DNA from 3 places in the Oceanobacillus sp. HCA-5259 genome. Region 3 is predicted to be linked to each of the others. Evidence: riboswitches for the same ligand, from Rfam matches in the RefSeq annotation. Region 3 holds a riboswitch; each other region holds the start of a gene.
What was found. Region 3 has a riboswitch for S-adenosylmethionine ahead of WKU33_RS03325 (5-methyltetrahydropteroyltriglutamate--homocysteine S-methyltransferase). Riboswitches for the same ligand answer to the same signal wherever they lie in the genome.

Region 1: it holds a riboswitch for S-adenosylmethionine, as region 3 does, so the genes downstream of both, WKU33_RS12625 (methionine ABC transporter ATP-binding protein) here and WKU33_RS03325 (5-methyltetrahydropteroyltriglutamate--homocysteine S-methyltransferase) in region 3, are expected to answer to the same signal.
Region 2: it holds a riboswitch for S-adenosylmethionine, as region 3 does, so the genes downstream of both, WKU33_RS01060 (O-acetylhomoserine aminocarboxypropyltransferase/cysteine synthase family protein) here and WKU33_RS03325 (5-methyltetrahydropteroyltriglutamate--homocysteine S-methyltransferase) in region 3, are expected to answer to the same signal.

What each region holds. Positions count from the first base shown of each region.
Region 1 covers NZ_JBBKBV010000023.1:1,065-5,296, forward strand. The annotation lists gene WKU33_RS12615 (carbon-nitrogen family hydrolase) at 1-198, shown strand, start outside; gene WKU33_RS12620 (pyridoxal phosphate-dependent aminotransferase) at 224-1,390, shown strand; SAM riboswitch class I at 1,470-1,581, shown strand; gene WKU33_RS12625 (methionine ABC transporter ATP-binding protein) at 1,987-3,003, shown strand; gene WKU33_RS12630 (methionine ABC transporter permease) at 3,009-3,671, shown strand; gene WKU33_RS12635 (alpha-hydroxy-acid oxidizing protein) at 3,705-4,232, shown strand, end outside.
Region 2 covers NZ_JBBKBV010000001.1:235,425-239,656, reverse strand. The annotation lists gene megL (methionine gamma-lyase) at 1-133, opposite strand, end outside; gene rarD (EamA family transporter RarD) at 401-1,306, shown strand; SAM riboswitch class I at 1,587-1,704, shown strand; gene WKU33_RS01060 (O-acetylhomoserine aminocarboxypropyltransferase/cysteine synthase family protein) at 1,825-3,534, shown strand; gene WKU33_RS01055 (SGNH/GDSL hydrolase family protein) at 3,705-4,232, shown strand, end outside.
Region 3 covers NZ_JBBKBV010000003.1:169,613-173,844, forward strand. The annotation lists gene WKU33_RS03315 (PLP-dependent cysteine synthase family protein) at 1-372, opposite strand, end outside; gene WKU33_RS03320 (class I SAM-dependent DNA methyltransferase) at 407-1,063, opposite strand; gene WKU33_RS03325 (5-methyltetrahydropteroyltriglutamate--homocysteine S-methyltransferase) at 1,479-2,576, opposite strand; SAM riboswitch class I at 2,754-2,857, opposite strand; gene WKU33_RS03330 (MDR family MFS transporter) at 2,920-4,232, opposite strand, start outside.

The sequences.
Region 1 (4,232 bases), on a different contig from region 3:
TCTGCAAACAATGTCGGCACCCTGAACGAGGTTGAATACACCGGAACTTCTTTAATCGCAGACCCTTGGGGAGATGTTCTCGTAAAAGGTTCAGAAGATAAAGAAGAAACATTACGAGGCACAATCAATCCGGACAGGGTAATTGAAGTCAGAAAAAGTGTCCCAATCTTTGAAAGCCGTGTCCCAGAGTTATATTAAATATACAAATAAAGAGGTTATGTCAATGGAATTTTCGAATCGCCTAAAGGAGTTGCCCGTTCAATTTTTTGCAACTCTCGTAGAAAAAGTGACAAAAGCATACGCAGAAGGTCGCGATGTCATTAATTTGGGGCAAGGGAACCCGGATCAACCAACTCCACCCAATATTGTGCAAGCTTTGCAAGAAGCTGCCGCAGACCCAAATTCACATAAATACTCGCCGTTTCGTGGCACAGCGGAATTGAAACGAGCAGCAGCCGATTTCTATAAGCGGGAATACAATGTCGATTTAGACCCGGAAGCGGAAGTAGCTGTTTTATTTGGGACGAAGATTGGCTTAGTCGAACTACCCCTCGCCTTAATGAACGAAGGCGACATGCTGTTACTGCCAGATCCAGGCTACCCGGACTATCTATCTGGCGTCAAGCTTGCGAATGTTCGGCATGAAGTAATGCCATTACTTCGAGAAAATGCATTCTTACCAGACTATGACAAGCTCACGCCGAAACAATTAGAAGAAGCGAAATTACTTTACTTAAATTATCCGAATAATCCTACAGGAGCCATCGCTTCCAAAGAATTTTTCGAAGAGACGGCACAGTTAGGCAAGGAGCACGGTATCGGTATCGTCCATGATATTGCTTACGGTGCAATAGGCTTTGACGGGAAAAAACCGGTTAGTTTCCTCGAGGTAGAGGGCGCTAAAGATATCGGGATCGAGCTTTATACCTTATCGAAAACATACAATATGGCCGGTTGGCGAGTAGGCTTTGCTGTTGGCAACGCGAAAATGATTGAAGCGATCAATCTCCTGCAAGATCATTTATTCGTTAGTCTGTTCCCCGCAGTCCAACATGCGGCGGCTGTTGCCTTAACTGCAGAGCAATCAAGTGTGGAGGAATTAGTCGAGCTGTATGAAGGGCGCAGGAATGCATTAATCGCGGCATGTAAACGGATTGGTTGGGAAGTTGAAGCTCCTAGTGGCTCGTTCTTTGCATGGCTGCCGGTTCCGAGTGGGTATACAAGTGAGCAATTTGCTGATTTGCTACTGGAAAAGGCTGATGTTGCTGTCGCCGCCGGAAATGGCTTCGGGACGTACGGGGAAGGTTATATCCGGATCGGTTTACTAGTTGATGAAGCCCGTCTTGAAGAAGCAGTCGAACGGATTGAAAAACTTAAACTTTTCTCTTAGTCTGAAAGATTACTAAAATAAGAGTTGACGACACGTAACTTTTGCTGTAGTCTATATCAATATAATTAAATAGTTTTATCTCTTATCAAGAGTAGCTGAGGGACTGGCCCGATGAAGCTCGGCAACCTTTTTATGTCAACCATAAAAGAGGTGCTAATTCCAGCAAAACGTGATGTTTTGAAAGATAAGAGAGGACCTCTGAATACATACAAAGCCTCTCTTTCTTTAGAAAAGAGAGGCTATTTTTATTGTATAAGGAACTATAAAGTAAAAGTGTTGTGATAACTTAGGTGTCCAGGGCCAGCCACGTCCGCTCTGCGCCCAGCAACTAGCAGATCTTTTAGTGGGACGAGCAGTGCGCAGTCCCAAACTTCACACTCCTCCAATCGATAAGTCAACATCGGCTCTCTACGTTCGCCGTGTTTCCTTTATCTCATTCCGGAGTGCTCCAGTTTGTACGTTGCTACGACGCACAGGATGTGCTAGTGCAGGTGTTGCGACAGGACGTCGCGTTTTTAACCTGCAAGGGCGCTTCCGCCTTTGTTTATACCAACTATTTCTTGATCTAAAGACGATTGGAAGGGAAAGGTAGATAGATGATCAAATTAGAGAACATCACGAAGGTATTCCCATCTAAAAATGGGAATGTTACAGCGGTAAACAATGTTAACCTTCATGTAAAAAAAGGTGAAATCCACGGTGTCATTGGCTACAGTGGTGCTGGTAAAAGTACCTTGATCCGGCTCGTCAATTTACTAGAAAAGCCGAACAGTGGAACGGTAACAATCAATGGCACAGAGTTAACAGCCCTATCAAATGAAAATTTGCGGAAAATGAGACAGAAGATCGGAATGATTTTCCAGCATTTCAATCTCATGAAGACTGCAACCGTTTATGAGAACGTAGCAACACCACTAAGACTTCTAGGCCTTAACAAAACAGAAGTGAAGAAACGTGTCGAAAAGTATTTGAAAATTGTTGATTTAGGAGACAGAGAGGACAGCTATCCTTCTCAATTATCTGGTGGACAGAAGCAGCGTGTCGCCATTGCACGCGCATTATCACAGGAACCAGAAATCCTGCTGAGCGACGAGGCGACAAGTGCCCTTGACCCCGAAACAACTAATTCAATTCTTGATTTACTCCTTAAGATTAACAAAGAACTTGGGATAACCATCTTACTCATTACCCACGAAATGAGTGTTATTCAGAAGATTTGTGACGACGTGTCGGTTCTTGAAAATGGAGAAATCGTTGAACAGCGCTCCAGTATCGAATTGTTCACCGATCCCCGTCATAAGACGACAAAGAAGTTTTTAGATACGATTTCCCAGCGTAAATTATCCGCATCACTCATCAACCAATTGAAACTAAATGGTACGGTGACAAGCCTGACCTTTATTGGAGAGAGTGCCGGGGAGCCTTTACTTGCACAAGTGATTGAGAAGTTTAAAGTGAAGCCGAATATTTTAACGGCGAATATTATGGAATTGAAAAACGGAATCGTCGGAAATCTGATCATTCATCTTGTTGGTGAACAGGAACAAATCAATGCCTCCTTAACGTTCTTAAACGATCAAGGGGTCGTAACAGAAGAAGTGGAGGGTGAATAAATAAAATGGAAAACTTTATCGAACAATGGCTGCCTATTATTGGCCAAGCTATCATTGAAACGTTTCAAATGGTCATCATTTCCTTATTTTTTGCGATTTTGATTGGGGTGCCTTTAGGCATACTTGTTGTACTGACACGCCCGGGACAATCATTGGAAAATAAATTCGTCTATCAATTATTGAATCTCGTTATAAACATAGTCCGCTCGATTCCGTTTATTATTCTATTATTCTTTATTCTGCCATTTACGAAATTCTTGGTCGGCACAACGATTGGCGTGCAAGGTGTTATCGTTCCACTCGTTATTTACACCGCACCATATCTTGCACGCTTACTGGAAAGTTCTCTACTCGAAGTGGATAGCGGAATTATTGAAGCATATAAAGCAATGGGGATTAAAACACATAAAATCATCTGGAGTGTCATGCTTCGAGAAGCACGCCCATCCATCGTTTTAGGCTTAACAATTGTTACAATCAGCTTGATCGGTGCGACCGCAATGGCCGGTCTAGTCGGTGCAGGGGGACTCGGAGATCTTGCGTATCGTTTCGGACACTTACGTTATGAAGTAGATGTCATGTATGCAACGGTCTTTATCTTAATCATCCTCGTCCAAGGAATCCAGTCCCTTGGTAACCGGATCGCTGCACGTTTGAAAAAGGATTAAACGGAAGAAAGCCAACTTTAGGAGGTAGAAGTCTTGACGACTACAAAGCCGAAAGATGCATTCATTACGAACCTAGAAACAACGGAGACTTTTCCTTTTCGTGTAGAAGAATTAGAGGCAAAAGCGAAAGAAAAAATGTCGAAAAATGCATTTGGATACACCCGCTCAGGAGGCGGAGGGGAGGAGACGTTGCGGAAAAACACCGCTTCATTCGAGAAATATTCTATTCTGCCCCAATATTTAAATGATGTCTCCAACGTGGATACAAGTATTGAGCTATTTGGTCATACGTACCCCCACCCATTTTTGCTCGCTCCGATCGGAATGCTGAAAACTACGCATGAAGAAGCGGAACTTGCGGTTGCAAAAGCAGCTGCGAAATTGGATGTACCTTATATACAAAGCACGGTTTCCAGTTACGCAATCGAGGAAGTGGCAGAGGTTTCAGAAGGTAGTCCAAAATGGTTCCAGTTGTACTGGTCCAATAACGAAAATATTTCCTTTAATATGGTAAAGCGTGCAGAAGAAACAGGCTATCAAGCAATCGTCCTTACTATCGAT
Region 2 (4,232 bases), on a different contig from region 3:
CGCCTTGTTCTGCCGTGTCAAAAACATAAGTGGATGTTTGAAATAGTGGAATGGACAGACTTCCGAGCATTTCCTTCTCATCATAACCCTCATGAATCACTGCAGTTTCAAACCTTTGATATTTCTTTGTCATATGCTTCCTCCCCTTTACTTCTCATTTCAAAATGAAGCAATATCTCTATAACTAGCATACAAGAAAAAACACTATTATGAAAGCGTTTTCCGAGGGAGTTGGGACACTTGGGGTCAGAGCATTTGTCCCAATGGGACAGCTACACTGACCCCAATGTCCCACCTACCAGCGGGACAAATGCACTGACCCCCCGTCCCGATTCTTGCGTAATTAGTCTTAATATTGTTTTTATACTTACAGAGGGGTTAGGATGGGGGATTGGTGACGATGGAATCGAGGGAAATGAAGTTAGGTACGTTATATACGTTTAGTGCATATTTGCTTTGGGGTTTCTTAACAATGTACTGGAAACTTCTCGATCATGTGAATCCAATGGAAACGCTCGCCCATCGAATTGTCTGGTCATTCATTTTCATGATTGCTTTACTGCTTACAATCAAACAATTCCGTTCGTTTCTCCATACGTGCCGAAATTTATTACGAAATCCAAAGGACCTACTAGCTATTGCAGCTGCTTCAATTCTTATCTCGACGAATTGGTTCTTATTCATTTGGGCAGTCGCGAATGGTTACGTCCTCCAAGCAAGCCTAGGCTATTATATTAATCCATTAATGAGCATTTTCTTAGGTATTGTCGTTTTAAGGGAACAAGTAACGATGCGACAAGGATTTGCCTTTCTTCTGTGTGCCATAAGTGTCCTTTATCTGAGCGTATCAAGCGGTGTCTTTCCCTGGGTCTCACTCGCCCTTGCAACAAGCTTTGCAATCTATGGGCTTCTAAAAAAGAAAATCAACATTAGCTCCACCCATGGCCTAACGATTGAAACGATGCTAGTTACACCAATTGCAGCGGGCTACCTTTTCCTGCTACCACGTCAAGCTTTCACTCTGTCCTCTGCTATATCCGGGACAAATCTTTTACTTATTGGCGCAGGGATCGCCACAGCAATTCCACTTTTATTATTTGCTAATGGAGCAAAAGCAATTCCGCTATCTATGGTAGGGATTTTACAATTCATTACACCGACGATCATGCTCTTCCTAGGAGTATTCGTCTATCATGAAGCTTTTTCAATAGAAAAATTTATCGCCTTTTTATTTATCTGGTTTGCATTAATTCTCTATTTAAGCTCGGTATATCATCACCCAGCGAAAAGACAGGCAAATACATAAGAATGGGGTCAGAGCACTTGTCCCAGTGGGACAGATACACTGACCCCAATGTTCCAGCGCCTGCGGGACAATTGCTCTGACCCCCATGTCCCAGACCAGCGGGACAAACGCTCTGACCCCATGTCCCGGTAACCCCATGTCCCGGTATCAATCTTTTTTAAAAAACCAACTAAAGGGGTTGACATTAGTCTGGATTAAACGTTATAATCATCTGTAAATTTATAAAAGATTTTTAAGTAGCGCAATTAACGCGCTTCTAGCAAATCTGAAGCAAGAAATCTTCTTATCAAGAGCGGCGGAGGGATTAGGCCCGATGAAGCCCGGCAACCTTGAAGTAAGCAATTTTACTTTTAATGGTGCTAAATCCTACAGATCTACCCGGATCTGGAAGATAAGAGGAGGATATGTATAGTAAACTATACGCCCCTCTTCTTAAGGAAGGGGGGCGTTTTAATTATTCCCCTCTCTCCAAAACATACCAAAGCTACATATTTTTCAAAACCAAGGAGGAATTATCAATGTCAGAATTCAACATTTTCAATTTAGAAACACAAGCTCTTCACTCTGGTCAGGAGGAAGCAGATCCAACATCACGGGCAAGAGCGGTTCCGATTTATGAAACAACTTCCTATGTTTTCCGGGATACGGAGCATGCACAAAATCTTTTCGGGCTCACAGAAGCAGGAAACATTTATACAAGAATCACCAACCCGACCGTCGGAGCTTTTGAACAACGGATTGCGGATCTTGAAGATGGTGTAGGAGCAGTGGCAACATCTTCTGGAATGGCTGCTATTACGCTCGCTATTCTAAACATCGCTGGAACCGGTGATGAAATCATTGCGGACAGCAATCTTTACGGTGGAACGTATAACCTGTTCCTAAACACCTTACCGAAATACGGAATCACATTTAAGCTAGTAGACGGAACAAACCCGGAGAATTTCCGTGCAGCAATCACGGATAAAACGAAAGCAATATTCGGGGAAACGATTACGAACCCAAGCTTGAACGTATTTGATATTGAAGCAGTTGCTGAAATCGCGCATGAAAATGGGCTTCCACTCATTATCGATAATACATTTGCAACCCCATTCATCACAAAACCAATTAGCTGGGGCGCAGATATTGTGATCCACTCGGCAACGAAATGGATTGGCGGTCATGGTTCAACTATCGGCGGTGTCGTTATTGACGGTGGACGCTTCAACTGGGATAACCCGCGTTTCCCTGAGTTCACAACACCGGACGATAGCTATAAAGGTTTAAAATACGCAGATGTAGGACCGGCTGCATATGCAACAAAATTACGTGTTCAACTTCTACGTGATATTGGTGCATCACTAAGTCCAAAGAGCGCATTCACTTTCATTCAAGGGCTAGAGTCTTTACAAGTACGTATTGATCGTCATTTGGAAAATACGAAAGAGGTCGTTAAGTACCTAAAGAACCACCCAGCTGTTGAATGGGTCAACTATCCAGGGCTTGAGGAGCACCCATCCTATGAATTGGGGAAAAAGTATTTAAACCGAGGCGCAGGATCTATAATTACATTTGGTATTAAAGGTGGCCGGGAAGCAGGACGTAAGTTGATCGATAACATTACCCTCTGGTCCCATGTGGCAAACGTTGGAGATTCGAAATCCCTTATTATTCATCCCGCTTCAACGACACACCAACAACTAAGTGCAGAGGACTTACAAAAGAGTGGTACGCCTGAAGAGCTTGTCCGGCTATCAATTGGTCTTGAGTCAACGAAAGATATCTTGAAAGACCTTGACCAAGCTATTGCAAAAGCAACTGGTGAAGCACCACAATTCACACCGACTGCGGATGACGCAGCTAACTGGTTGCTCCATTCGCCTTTCGATCGCTCCAATGGGTTGAGAAAGAAAACAATTGCAGTTACTGGTGTTGATGAAGCAACCGAGAAGAAGTTGCGTAACTACGGTTTTGAAGTTGTAGCGGTTGAGGAGCCAAAACAATTGAATGGCACTTCCGAAACACTTGATGCTCTTGTAGTAAATGCAGAAGAACTTCCGAAAGAAACAATCGAGCAACTTATAAATAAAGAAAGTAAAATTCTTTGGATTGAAAATAACATCGATGATGCAGCAGCAGAATATGCACAAGCAGCAGGCATTCACGTGATCGAAAGCAAGTCCATTGCGGATGAATTAGACCGTATCCGTGGCAGTAAAGCAGCAAAAGAAGCAATCGAAATATAACAATTTTTTTATTAAAGAAACGAATGCAAGGTGCGTTCGTTTCTTTTTTGTTCCTGTCTCCTCGTTTAACTTCAACTTTTTGTGCGTAGAATAATTGGGTAGATAGAGCATACTAGACAAATTAAATCCACGTTTTATACTGGTAGTAGACAGATTATAGGTGTGATACGATGAAAAAAATATTATTTATTCTTTTTGCAATCATTCTTTTAACAATAGGAATACTTTATTATATCGATGGTCAGCCCCCAGCATTAACCCAACCGTTGATCCCTGAGGAAAATGCAGAAGAATTGAAGGAAGAAATCGAACCCGAACAAGATGAACTGGAAGATAAGGAAGAAACTGAAGAAGAGGAAAACAGCTTTTCCGAACGATTATCCCATATTGTCCGAGAGACGATTGGCCGGATTTTCCAACGGGAAGTGAAAATTGTTGCGATTGGTGACTCGTTGACCCGTGGAGTTGGTGATGCAACAAATAGTGGCGGCTATGTCGGCATTTTAGAGCGTTCCATCAATCAAGAGGACGAGATTGCAACATTTGAAAACTTCGGTATTCCCGGAAATCGGACGGATCAGCTTTTAATCCGCTTGGGGCAACCTGAAATCATTGAAGCACTGGAAGAGGCAGATATTGTTCTCGTCACGATTGGCGCCAATGACATCATGCAAGTGGCAAAAGAAAATATTACGAAC
Region 3 (4,232 bases):
ATAGGCCATCCCAAACTCTGTCGGTGTATTGATTACTTCAGCGCCTAATGCCCGCATAAGGGCCTGTTTCTCCTGACTAAATTTTTCAGGAGTAACGAAAATAGCATGTAATTGATAATGGATTGCAGCAAGTGCCAAGCCAATCCCCGTATTACCCGCGGTCGGCTCAATCACGGTGTCTCCCTTTTGTAATTCCCCTTTTTCGATAGCTTTTTGAATGAGATAAAATCCGAGCCGATCCTTGATGCTCCCACCAATATTCTGGAACTCCAATTTCGCAAACAGCCTTACATCTTTTGGTAAATCATATGCAGTGATTTCAAACATTGGCGTGTTCCCAACCAACTGGCTGAGGTTTTGTATGATATTCATTCTTTCCACCACCTGCCTCATATGGACATTTTTCTTATGCGAGCTTTGCTTCTCTATTCAATTGCGCTTCCATAATCCATACATAATCATTGATTTGTTCAAAACTTGTTGTAAACCCATACTGATGAAGTATCTGTTCCATCTTAGGGATGGTCGTGTAATATTCCGTATTCAAATCCTCTGCTAATCGATGATAACCCTTCTTTTTCGCCTGTAGATAGGCTTCATTTTTCTTTTTATCATTCTCAAAGATCGTATCACCGAAGATAATTTTCCCTTGCGTGTCTAATATATTTGTGTAGAGTTTAATCGCTTGCTCCTTTTCCTTATCCGTCAAGTGATGAAATGCATAGCTACTCACAATTGCGTCTACCTTTTTATTTTGTCTGGGAAAGGATAGAAAATTGCCTTTCATAATTTTCGTGTTAGGAAGTTTTTGTTGGGCAATTTTCCGCATATTGTCTGAAGGCTCAATCCCAACCACTTCTAACCCTTTTTCCATAAGCTTTTTTGTTAAATTACCTGTTCCTACGCCAAACTCAATGACAAAACCATGCACACGATCACTAATCTTCTGAAGAATTATTTCATAATTTCTGAATACTTCCCGATATTCCATATCAGCCCCCTGAACCGTATCATCGTAACTCGCTGCCCACTCGTCAAATAAACGATTAAACTGCTCTCCCAATCCAACCACACCATTCATATAAATTTACTTGGTATTATGATATTAACAAAGTATAATAATTGTTACAACTCTTACGATTAAAATCCAAACGTAATGTCCACCAATAAAAAAAGCAAACTTCCAGCAGCTACATACTGCTCGAAATTTGCTTTTTTGACCTTTTTCATTCACTATTAAATAATTCTTAAAGTGAAACTTCATTCAGTGGGAGATTCTCCTTACCTCCCCACTGAATGTTAGTTGAACAGAATCAGGTATTTACGGACTGTATATCCCCCACCTTCACATTTTAGTTTTCCCTCTTGTTTAGAGTGGGGGGTATTACAGACCGTTAATGTGTATAAAACACGAGAGTCTTCTGCTTGTTAAATAACAGGTGTACCGTCCAAATGCTTAAGATTATCTCATTTTGGTATCACCAAATTTCTTTTGATAACTCAACGATAAAGCGTAATTTCTCCCATTGCTGTTCTTCCGTTAACTTATTTCCGTGATGGGTTGATGAAAATCCGCATTGTGGGCTTAAGCAAATTTGCTCCTTGGGAATGTATTGTGTCGCTTCTTTTATTCGATCTTTAAGCTTTTCCTTATCTTCCAGTTCACCTGACTTCGAAGTAACTAATCCAAGGACCACTTGTGGCCCACCCTTAGGAATATGGGCTAAAGCTTTGAAATCCCCAGAACGTTCGTCATCATATTCCAGGAAAAATCCATCCACTTTTTCCTTCGCGAGTAAGGTTGGTGCAATCAAATCATAACTACCACTGAACATGTATGCAGACTGGTAATTTCCACGGCATAAGTGCGTTGTGACAGTTAAATCCGCTGGTTTACCATCCAACACTCCATTGATTACGCGGAGGGCCAAGTCGATGTATTGCTCTCTCGAGTAGCCATCTTCAGGGAATTCCTTCTCAGGAGAAGAGAGTCCTGCAATGTATACGTCATCCAATTGCAAGTAACGGACACCTGCATCGTAAAACGCTTGAATCGCATCACGATATGCTTGAATAACATCTTTCGCATAAATTTCAATATCGGAGTAAACTGTCTCGTCCATCATGCCAGGGTGGAATAGCTGATTCGGACTTGGAATCGTTTGTTTTGCGACTGCACGACCATCAACAATTTTATTAAAGACCTTAAAGTCCTCAATAAATGGATGGTTCGGATTGAATGACACTTTTCCGTTGTTGCGAATTGTGTACTTTTCTGTTTCTATCCCTTTAAATCGATAACCATGCTCTGGAACATAGCCCTCTATGCCATTTAAATGCTCAAGGAAATCAGTGTGCCAGAATCTACGGCGGAATTCTCCATCCGTTACAACCTCTAAGCCAACTTCAATCTGCTTATCAACAATTCGGGTAATCTCTTCTGTTTCAATCGCATATAATTCATCCGCTGACTTCTTTTCGGCCTGAAAATCTGCTCTTGCTTGCTTAATGCTTTCGGGTCTTAATAAACTTCCAACATGATCTGCTCGAAATGGCGCTTTCGTAAGTGTCGTCATTGTATTTCCCCTTTTCATTATATATTTTGATTAGAAGACTCTGTCTTCACCAAGCTTTTACGGCGAATGCTCTAGTTGCATTTATGCGGGAAGAAAGGATTTCTACTTTCATATCTGCAAAAATAAGAAAATCCCCTTCTTGAAAATAAGAAGAGGATTCTAGTATCGTGTCTACTCTTCTTATCTTCAAGCATATGACGCTACTGGAATTAGCACAGTACATATTCATGTCTGTTGCTGAAGCTTCACAGGGCCAGTCCCTCCACTTCTCTTGATAAGAAAATTTGCTTTATTAAGTTATTAGCTATACTCTACATAGCTTTTAGATAATTGTCAACCTTTTTTAAACATTTTCTTCAACCGGCCGAGCGCGGTAGACAACGAAGGATAGAATTACTGCGATGATCGTAATGATAAAGATAATAAAGTAGACATGCTCCACTGCAACAACCATCGCTTGCGTTATTGATTGTTGAGACGCAGGATCCGCAACACCTGCGAGATAACTGGCCTGTTTCGAATTTAAAATACTGATAAATACCGAAACTCCAATTGCCCCGCTCAACGGCTGCAGCGTGGACATCACAGCCGTACCGTGCGGATATAATCGCTTCGGCAGCTGATTCAGCCCATTTGTTTCAGCTGGCATCATCGTTGCAGATACGCTAAGCATAATGAGCATAAATCCAACGATTATTACCCAAGGCGGCGTATCAGCTGTCATTCGGCTGAACATAAACATCGTCCCGGCAAGCACAATTGTCGCAGGTATCATCATCACCCGAGGACCAACTTTATCGAATAAAGCGCCCATAAATGGGCTCATAATCCCGTTTAAAATACTTCCCGGGAGCAGCAGCATTCCAGCCATTGCTGGTGCAAGAGCCATTGGTCCCTGCATGAACACCGGTAAGATAAGTTCTGAGGCAAACATCGTCATCACAATAATAATGAACATGATTACTGCATGCGTGAACATCGGCAATTTGAACACGCGCAAGTCCATCAACGGTTCTTCCAGCTTAAATTGTCTGATGGCAAAGAGAATGATTCCAATCACCCCAATGATAATTGCAGTTAAAACATCACGTGTTAAAAACCCTGCCTCACTCTCTCCAACCGAGCTGAATCCGTATATTGTTGCACCAAAACCTACCGTTGAAAAGACAATGGAGAGCCAATCGATCTTCGGTTTCGTCACTTCCGATACATTCACCAAATATTTCAAGGCAAAAAGAATCGAAAATACAGCAAATGGGAGGACAGAGATAAATAAAAATCTCCAACCCAAGTAATCAACGATAACTCCTGAAAGTGTTGGTCCGATTGCAGGTGCAAACATAATAACTAACCCAACAATTCCCATGATTTTCCCTCTTTTATGTGGAGGATACACAAGTAAAAAGACGTTGAATATAATCGGCATCAACATTCCAGTACCGACTGCCTGAATCAACCGGCCAGTAAGCAATACGGAAAATGTCGGCGCGATTGCCGCTATCGTTGTACCAATTGTAAAGACCGTCATCGTCCCAATGAAAAGCTGCCTTGTCGTAAACCATTGCATAAATAATGGAGATACTGGTATAACAATCCCCATCATTAACATAAATCCTGTTGCAACCCACTGGACAGTTGGTAGCGTAATATCGAACT